DNA from 2 places in the Priestia sp. TRM10 genome. Region 1 is predicted to be linked to the other one. Evidence: predicted binding sites of a transcription regulator. Region 1 holds the regulator's gene; the other holds the start of a gene.
The links. Region 1 encodes NrdR, which represses ribonucleotide reductase genes. Its sites were predicted from a motif close to AACACNATATATNGTGTT; they were not measured.
Positions count from the first base shown of each region.

Region 1 (4,438 bases):
TGTTCTCTTCGGTTTTCCCCAACCAAATTCACAGGAGTTGCAAGGGCTTTAACCCGCTCGACAATTCGAGCTGCTTTTAGCGCTTCTTCTTCACCACGCTGTGAGTACGTGAAATGATGTGTAAGCTCTTTGATTCCTAAATTTGATGTAAAGAATGTCGGTAAACTTTGATGCATTCGGTACTGAAGAATTGTTCCAATAATATCATCTCGTACCCAGCTGCTCATCGCCTCTGCCCCAATGTCATCTAACATAAGTATAGGAGCTGTTTTCACAAGCTCAATTTTTTCTCCTAAGCTTGAATCTTTTAAAGAGTTTTTAAGCTCGCGTAGAAATTCAGGCAGATAAACAAGAATAGACTGAATGTTTCGCTTTGCTAACTCATTTGCAATGGCACCTAAAAAATATGTTTTTCCAACGCCAAACGACCCATATATATATAAACCTTTAGCAGGCTTTCCGTTTTCATAGTTTTGTAAAAACTCATGAACAAGCGTTAGCGCTTTAGCTCGCCCTCGTTCCATATCAATATTACCCATTTTAGCATCCAAAATTTCACGAGGAAGATGAAGGCTTTTAATAAGGGTTTTGTACTCTTTTTCTTGATCATGGGCAATTTTATTTGGACAGCGATCATATTGTAAATCAATTGTTTTGCCTTGCAAAGTAAGCTTTGGCTCATATCCTTTCACTAAATTAATACATTGATCTAATGATGGACAGCTTTTGCACTGTTTACTTTGAGTTGTATACTCATACATCTTCATTAAGCTACGGTCAATCATCTTATCGTCAATTTCTGCTCGATGTTCTTGCAAAAATTCCTGCACTTCTTTTTGATTTGTCACCATCATGCGCATTTTGGAAAGCCGTGTTTTAAAATCTGGCTTTTGCATTACTTTTTTTAAAGAACGATCAATTGGCTGCACTTTCCTCACCTACCTTCACTAGTTACAAGACACTAGCTATCGTATCGCTTTTTCGACAAAAAGACTACTCTTCTGACTCGCGATAGTGCTTTAATATCTCTTCCATTTTACGCTCTTCTTCTTTTATTTTCTCTTCATCATCTAGCTTTTCAACAGAATTTTCTTCTTTTTCTTTCAACCAATCAGGAACCATTTCTTTTCTTATAGGTTTTCTTGTCTTCTTATTTGTTGACTGCTTTTTCGTCTCTTCCCACTGCTGATATTCTTTATGCTCGTTCTTAGCGAGATCCATTGCTTCTTTTACTGTTTTAATTCCTTTTCGCGCCCAATGACTTGCAATCTTTTCTACGTATGACTTTGATAACTTCATATCTGTTTTAATCATTACATAATAAATCAAAACATTTACAACCCCAGGTGTTAGCTTCTGCTTAAACATCACATCTTCAATAATTTGCAAATCTGCTTTTGAAGCTTGAGCACCTTGTGACCATCCTTCCAGAAGCTCTCTTGGCGAAATATTATTTAAAAGAGGAATGAGCTCATCTTCAGGATTTTGCCCTATTAGCTCTTTCTCTTCCTCTTTTAATTTATCAGGCTGTATTTTTTCGACAAGAGTTGGCAAACTTTCCCCTGATTTAAATAAATACGTGTTTTGTGCCGACTTTCGAAGATTCTCAATGTTGATTTCATCATTTTCATCAATTGCATCAATAACAACGTTTTTCATTTCTATCGGATCTATTTCATAAAGGAAGGAGATTTTTTGAATCGCTTCTCTCACTTCGCTTGTTAACGCTTTTTTAGGTACCATTGTATCACTAAGACCTGCTAGAAAAAGCTTAAAATTAAACGTGTGATCATCAAGTGATATACCGTTACTTTTTGCTTCTCCTACATATTTAAAGTTTTCTTTATTCGTTAGTGTGCTTTTTACTTCTTTTTGCACACTGCTTATTTCGCTCATATGTAGAGTTTGGAATGTGTCATTGAAAGAACGAGTAACGTCCTTGAACTGATCTTTTGACAGAGGGGGGTACAAGAAATGTTGTTTAACATTTTGAAAAACGTTTTTACCTAGTCGATTGTATAAATAAACGTTTAGAACACCATCATTAAAAAATTCGTGAGGAGTTAGCGGTGGTATTAATTCATAAACAAAAAGCCTATGCTCTTGCTCCTCCTTCACGAATGTTTTTAATAGACCAATTCCTTCTAACTTTTGACGCTCTCTATAGATTTCTGGAAGACCACACTGCATCATAGCCATTAAATAATGATGGGTGACTTCTTTTCCCCAGTGCTCTTTTTCTTTCAGTTGGCTCCATAATGTCATATACAAACTGTAGCCGATTGGACCGATAAGAGGCTGATAAAGCTTTGTAATAATTTGACGATCATAGTCATGGAGAATATCATTTGTATGAACAACATAACGATCAATAGCAATCAATTCTTTCCAATGTTGAGAAGTCATATTATTCGTACCTTTCTTCTCCGGTTATTTCTGCTGTTCTTTTTTAATTAATTCTTTTAATTCATCAATAAATACGTTAATATCTTTAAATTGACGGTAAACAGAAGCAAAACGAACATAAGCTACTTCATCAATCTTTGCTAAACGTTCCATTACCATTTCACCAATAAAATCAGATGAAATTTCAGATCCTCCTTGATTGCGAAGCTCTGTTTCAATTTCTCGTACTGTTTCCTCAAGTTTTTTTAATGGTACCGCTCTTTTTTCACAAGCCCTAATAAGACCGCGTAAGATTTTTTCTCGACTAAATTCTTCACGCACGCCATCTTTTTTAACAATGATAAGCGGGATTTCTTCTACTTTTTCAAAGGTTGTGAAACGATAATGACAGTATTCACATTCACGACGCCTACGAATAGCACGTCCTTCATCACTTGGTCGTGAATCTAAGACTCTTGTGCTATTTGAATGGCAAGAAGGACATTTCATATTCTCAGCTCCAACTTCTCACTTTTGTATTTTTATCTTATAGAACTTCTTTTATAAATACAAGGTTTATTACAAACAGTTCTACTTTCTACTACTTAGTTTGCCACTTATAAAAGGATATAACAAAAAAGAGGTGTACATAGACACCTCTTTCTACAGCTGTATTATTATTATAACGCATTTGCTTGATTTTGTTTAATTTGAACAGGACCCATTCCACGTGGAACTTCAATATTTTCACGAGTTGTTGCTCCTAACTCTTCAGCAATGTAATCTGCTGCAATGTTAGGATCCATCTCTCCACATGTATAAACATCAATGCTTGCATAGCCGTGCTCTGGGAAACTGTGAATTGTTAAATGAGACTCCGAAATAATAACAACTCCACTTACACCTTGTGGAGCAAATTTATGAAAAGCTACTTCTCGAACTTCAGCACCTGATTTTAGCGCTGCATCAACGAACGTTTTTTCAATAAAATCCATATCATTTAACTTGTTAAAATCGCATCCCCATAGCTCTGAGATTACGTGACGACCAATTGTTTCCATACTTATGTTTCCCCCTTCAACATTTTTAAATACAAATTCCTTATAAGTCTCTGATCAATAGCGCACGTTAACTACCACGGGGGAAAGTTAGTCCAAGGAGGTCCTAACCCTTTAAGTAGCTAGCCTGCAAAAGGCTTATAAGAATTTCACAAAACATAGTATACTTTGTTTATAATTATTTTGCAACACATCTTTTTTAAATAAAAAAGAGAAGTGCCACTTCGTTAGGATTTGTGAAGCTATATTTATTTATGATCTCATTTTTAAAATGAGAAATATTTCTATAAAGCTTTATTTTCAATTAAAACTATGTAAAAAAGCCCACCATTAAGGTGGGCTTTTTTCTAACTCATCCCAAGTTCAGCTTGTTGAAAAAGCTCTGTTCCCACTAACTTAACAAGGTCGACAACTCTTTTGGAGTATCCCCATTCGTTATCATACCATGCTAATACTTTAATTTTCCGATCAGCCATCACAAGAGTTGATAGTCCATCAACAATAGCTGAGAAAGGATTTGTATTATAGTCAATTGAAACAAGCGGCTCCTCTGAAAAATCTAATATGCCTCGTAAGTTCGTTGAAGCAGCTTGTTGGAATGCTTGATTAACTTCTTCAATCGTTACGTTTTTTTGCACATCCACAACAAGATCGACAAGTGAAACATTTGGCGTTGGCACACGAAGAGCCATTCCATGCATTTTACCTTTCATATGAGGAAGTACAAGCGAAAGAGCTTTTGCTGCCCCGGTTGATGTAGGAATTATTGATTGGCCGCATGCACGCGCACGTCGCAAATCTTTATGAGGGTTATCAATATTTTTTTGATCATTTGTATAAGCATGAACAGTTGTCATCAAGCCGTTTTCAATTCCAAAATTCTCATCGAGAACTTTTACGACAGGTGCCAAACAGTTTGTTGTACATGAAGCATTTGAAATAATATGATGTTTCTCCAAATCTAATTTTTCCTCGTTCACACCCATTACAACTGT
Region 1 covers NZ_JBJZOT010000015.1:1,276,804-1,281,241, forward strand. Annotated here, with positions in the region: gene dnaI (primosomal protein DnaI) at 1-929, opposite strand, end outside; gene ACK3CR_RS23355 (replication initiation and membrane attachment family protein) at 994-2,406, opposite strand; gene nrdR (transcriptional regulator NrdR) at 2,431-2,895, opposite strand; gene speD (adenosylmethionine decarboxylase) at 3,066-3,446, opposite strand; gene ACK3CR_RS23370 (glyceraldehyde-3-phosphate dehydrogenase) at 3,791-4,438, opposite strand, start outside.

Region 2 (4,438 bases), 280 kb from region 1:
GATGAGGTCACGTTGCAGCCTGCAGCAGGAGCTCACGGAGAATGGACGGGACTTATGCTTATTCGTGCCTTCCATGAAGAAAAAGGAGATTTTAACCGAACAAAAGTGATTGTTCCAGACTCTGCACACGGAACAAATCCTGCTTCAGCTACTGTAGCTGGTTTTGAAACCATTACTGTAAAGTCAGATGAAAACGGTCTTGTGGATTTAAATCATCTCCGGCAGGTTGTTGGAGAGGATACAGCAGCTCTTATGCTTACAAACCCGAACACACTTGGTTTGTTTGAAGAAAATATTATTGAAATGGCTCAAATTGTTCACGATGCAGGCGGGAAACTTTATTATGATGGAGCAAATTTAAATGCTGTATTAAGTAAAGCACGTCCAGGAGATATGGGATTTGATGTTGTTCATTTGAATCTGCATAAAACATTTACAGGTCCTCATGGTGGAGGTGGTCCTGGTTCTGGTCCTGTTGGAGTGAAAAAAGAGCTTATTCCTTTCTTACCAAAGCCAGTGTTAATCAAAAAAGAAAATGGTTATACGTTTGACTATAACATTCCAAAGTCCATTGGTCGTGTTAAGCCGTATTATGGGAATTTCTCGATCAATGTGCGAGCTTATACATATATTCGCACAATGGGTGGAGACGGACTCAAGGCTGTATCAGAGTATGCGGTTCTCAACGCAAATTACTTAATGCGTAAGCTTGCTCCTTATTTTGATTTACCATTTAATCGACATTGCAAGCATGAATTTGTACTATCTGGAAAGCGACAGAAGCATTTAGGAGTAAGAACGCTTGATATGGCGAAACGACTTCTTGATTTCGGTTATCATCCTCCAACAATTTATTTCCCGTTAAATGTAGAAGAAGGTATGATGATTGAGCCAACGGAAACAGAATCAAAAGAAACATTGGATAATTTCATTGAAGTAATGATTACGATTGCAAAAGAAGTAGAAGATAATCCTGAACTTGTACAAGAAGCTCCGCACACAACGGTTATTGGACGTCTTGATGAAACACTTGCAGCTCGTAAGCCTGTTTTACGTTATAAAAAAGAAGAAGTGAAAATTTAACAATCAAAAAGGATGGAGAGTATTCTCCATCCTTTTCTTATGTGTAAACCATTATCTTTTCTTTGTTTTTACTTTGCCTGTCCAAAGTTTAAAGCCGCCTTTTAATTGATAGATATCTTTAATTCCACGATGACGACGAATCATTTGTGCTGCTTTTCCTGTACGAATGCCAGCTTGATCGTAAAGATAGACAGGCTGATCTGGACGAAGCTCTTTAATACGCATTTTTAGCTGTGAAAGCGGAATATTACGAGCTCCTAAAATGTGTCCACCTTCAAAGTCTTTTTGTTCGCGAATATCAATAAGCTGCGCTTTACGGTACCCAGCGCGAAATTCTGCTTCCGTTAGCGATTTCATAATGCGGCGTTGCATGAGAAGCATAATGATCGAGTATACGATAAAAGCTCCTAATAAAATTAAAATGACGTAAATGCCTTCCATCAAACATAATCCTCTCTTTCATGTGACTACTAAAATACGAGATATCTCTATTATATAAGTTCTCTTTAAAAGAAGTAAAGCAACCACCTAAATTCTTTGCACGACAAATTGGTTTTGATAAACTGTATAAGAATGTTCAAAAAATAAGTGTCGAAAAAAGAAAAAAGTTAGGGATGAGAAAGATGACAGAAGTTTGGCGTTTTATTAATTGGAGTAAACATTCACCGTATTATAATATGGCTCTTGATGAAGCTTTACTTGAGTGGCATAGTGAAGGCAAAATTCCACCAACTATTCGTTTTTATGGATGGGACCCAGCAACTTTATCAATCGGTTATTTTCAAAAAGCAGAAAAAGAAGTGAATTTTGAAGAAGTAAGAAAACGTGGACTTGGATTTGTAAGACGGCCAACAGGCGGTAGAGGCGTTCTACACGACGATGAGCTCACGTATAGCGTTATTGTATCTGAGCAACACAAAAGCATGCCACATACGGTTACAGAAGCATACAGAGTAATTTCAGAAGGTCTTTTAGAAGGATTTCGTGCGCTTGGTTTAGACGCTTACTTTGCAATTCCACGAACAGAAGAAGAAAAAGAAGGATTAAAAAATCCAAGATCTTCGGTTTGTTTTGATGCGCCTTCATGGTACGAACTTGTTGTTGAAGGACGTAAAGTAGCAGGAAGTGCGCAAACTCGTCAAAAAGGGGTCATTCTTCAACATGGTTCTATCTTGCTTTCAATTGATGAGGAAGCGCTTTTTAGCATGTTCCATTATCCAAGTGAACGTGTGAAAGAGAGAATGAGAAAATCTTTTCGTAATAAAGCAGTTGCAGTAAATGATGTAGCTGGACGGATTGTTTCAATTGAAGAGGCAAATGAGGCTTTTAAAAGAGGTTTTGAAAAAGGATTGAACATCAAATTAGAAGAATACATCCTTTCAGAAGAAGAAGAAGCCTACGTTAAGAAATTAGCTTTGGATAAATATGCTAAAGATGAATGGAATTACCGTAGATAATCTCTCTCCCATTTTGCTTCAAAAAAGTGTACAATAAAAAAGTTGTGTTTTAAAAAAATAAGCAAATTCCGAAAAGGACTTGACAAAAAATCAATATATAGTATGTCGTTTATTGATGAATACTATATATTGATTAGTCGGTCCTTTTATGTTAGCTTTAATAATATAGTAAAAGTAAGAGGGAGATGTGTGTATGACTGTTGTTCTAAACGAGGAACCAAAAGTGAACATTGAGAAATTAAATAAGGATATTGGTTTATTTCCTCAAGTGCATGAAATTACAGCAGATATGAATATGACTCATAAAGGCGTGTCAAGACTTGTAATGCTTGACAGATATTCGTTCAAAGATACGAAAAAGGTGACGTTAACAGAGGGAGACTTCGTTGTATTAACAGTCAAAGACGATCCTAAATTCCCTGCGCGCGGTCTAGGATTTATTCGTTCTATTAACTGGGAGAAAAAAACAGCAAAAGTATGGATTGAAGAAGAATTTCGCGGTTCTTTAACGGACGAGCTTGAAGTTCAAACTGGAATTGTTGAACGTTCACTAGACGTAATGGAAAAGCCGCTTGAAATTTTTTATGAGCAAATTGCTAAACGAAATGCAGTTGGTCTTTCTTCATCAGAGAAAACAGAAGAGAAGCGCCAAAAATGGTTTCAAGCTTTTTATGAAGAATTAAAAAGCACAAATTTTGTACCGGCAGGACGCGTATTGTATGGAGCAGGGGCTAACACAGATGTTACATACTTCAATTGCTATGTTATGCCATATGTAAAAGATTCACGCGAAGGTATTTCAGAACATCGCAAGCAAGTGATGGAAATTATGAGCAGAGGTGGAGGAGTTGGAACAAATGGCTCTACTCTTCGTCCACGCAACACACTTGCTAGAGGCGTCAACGGAAAATCAAGCGGATCTGTATCATGGTTAGATGATATTGCAAAGCTAACACATCTTGTTGAACAAGGTGGATCTCGTCGTGGAGCGCAAATGATTATGCTTGCTGACTGGCACCCAGATATTGTGGAATTCATTATTTCTAAAATGCAAAATCCACGTATTTTACGCTTCTTAATTCAAACAACAAAAGATGAAGGAATTAAAAAAGCGGCGGAGGACAAGCTGAAGTTTACACCATTTACAGCAAATGAGCGTGACATGTATCAAGGCATCTTAAATTATGAAAATATTCCTGGACAAGGTGGATTTCCTGCAAAAGTGATTGAAGATGCAAAAGAGAAATTAGCTGCAGGTGGAACATACAGCGTTCATAATGCTGAGTTTCTAACAGGAGCAAACATTTCTGTTTGTTTAACAAAAGAATTCATGGAAGCTGTTGAAAACGATACAGAGTATGAACTTCGTTTCCCAGACGTTGAGGCTTATTCAGAAGAAGAAATGAATGCCTACAATGAAAACTGGCATGAAGTTGGAGACGTACGTAAATGGAAAGAACAAGGATATAGTGTACGCACATATCGTAAAATCAAAGCAAAAGAGCTTTGGAATTTAATTAACATTTGTGCAACATATTCAGCAGAACCTGGTGTTTTCTTCATCGATAATGCTAATGATATGACAAATGCAAGTGCATATGGTCAACAAGTTGTAGCTACAAACCCTTGCGGTGAGCAGCCTCTTGCACCATATAGTGTTTGTAATTTAGCTGCTGTGAACTTAGCACAAATGGCGGATAAAAAGAATAAAACAGTAGATTTTGAGAAGTTAAAAAGAACTGTAGAAGTAGGCGTGCGCATGCAAGATAATGTAATCGACGCTACTCCTTACTTCCTTGAGCCAAATCGTAAGCAAGCCCTCGGGGAACGACGTGTTGGTCTTGGCGTAATGGGACTTCATGATTTACTTATTTATTGTGAAACAGAGTACGGTTCAA
Region 2 covers NZ_JBJZOT010000015.1:996,079-1,000,516, reverse strand. Annotated here, with positions in the region: gene gcvPB (aminomethyl-transferring glycine dehydrogenase subunit GcvPB) at 1-1,083, shown strand, start outside; gene ACK3CR_RS21895 (rhodanese-like domain-containing protein) at 1,135-1,524, opposite strand; gene ACK3CR_RS21890 (lipoate--protein ligase family protein) at 1,707-2,540, shown strand; gene ACK3CR_RS21885 (vitamin B12-dependent ribonucleotide reductase) at 2,734-4,438, shown strand, end outside.
Region 2: the regulator NrdR is predicted to act here: its motif matches at 2,628-2,645, upstream of ACK3CR_RS21885 (vitamin B12-dependent ribonucleotide reductase).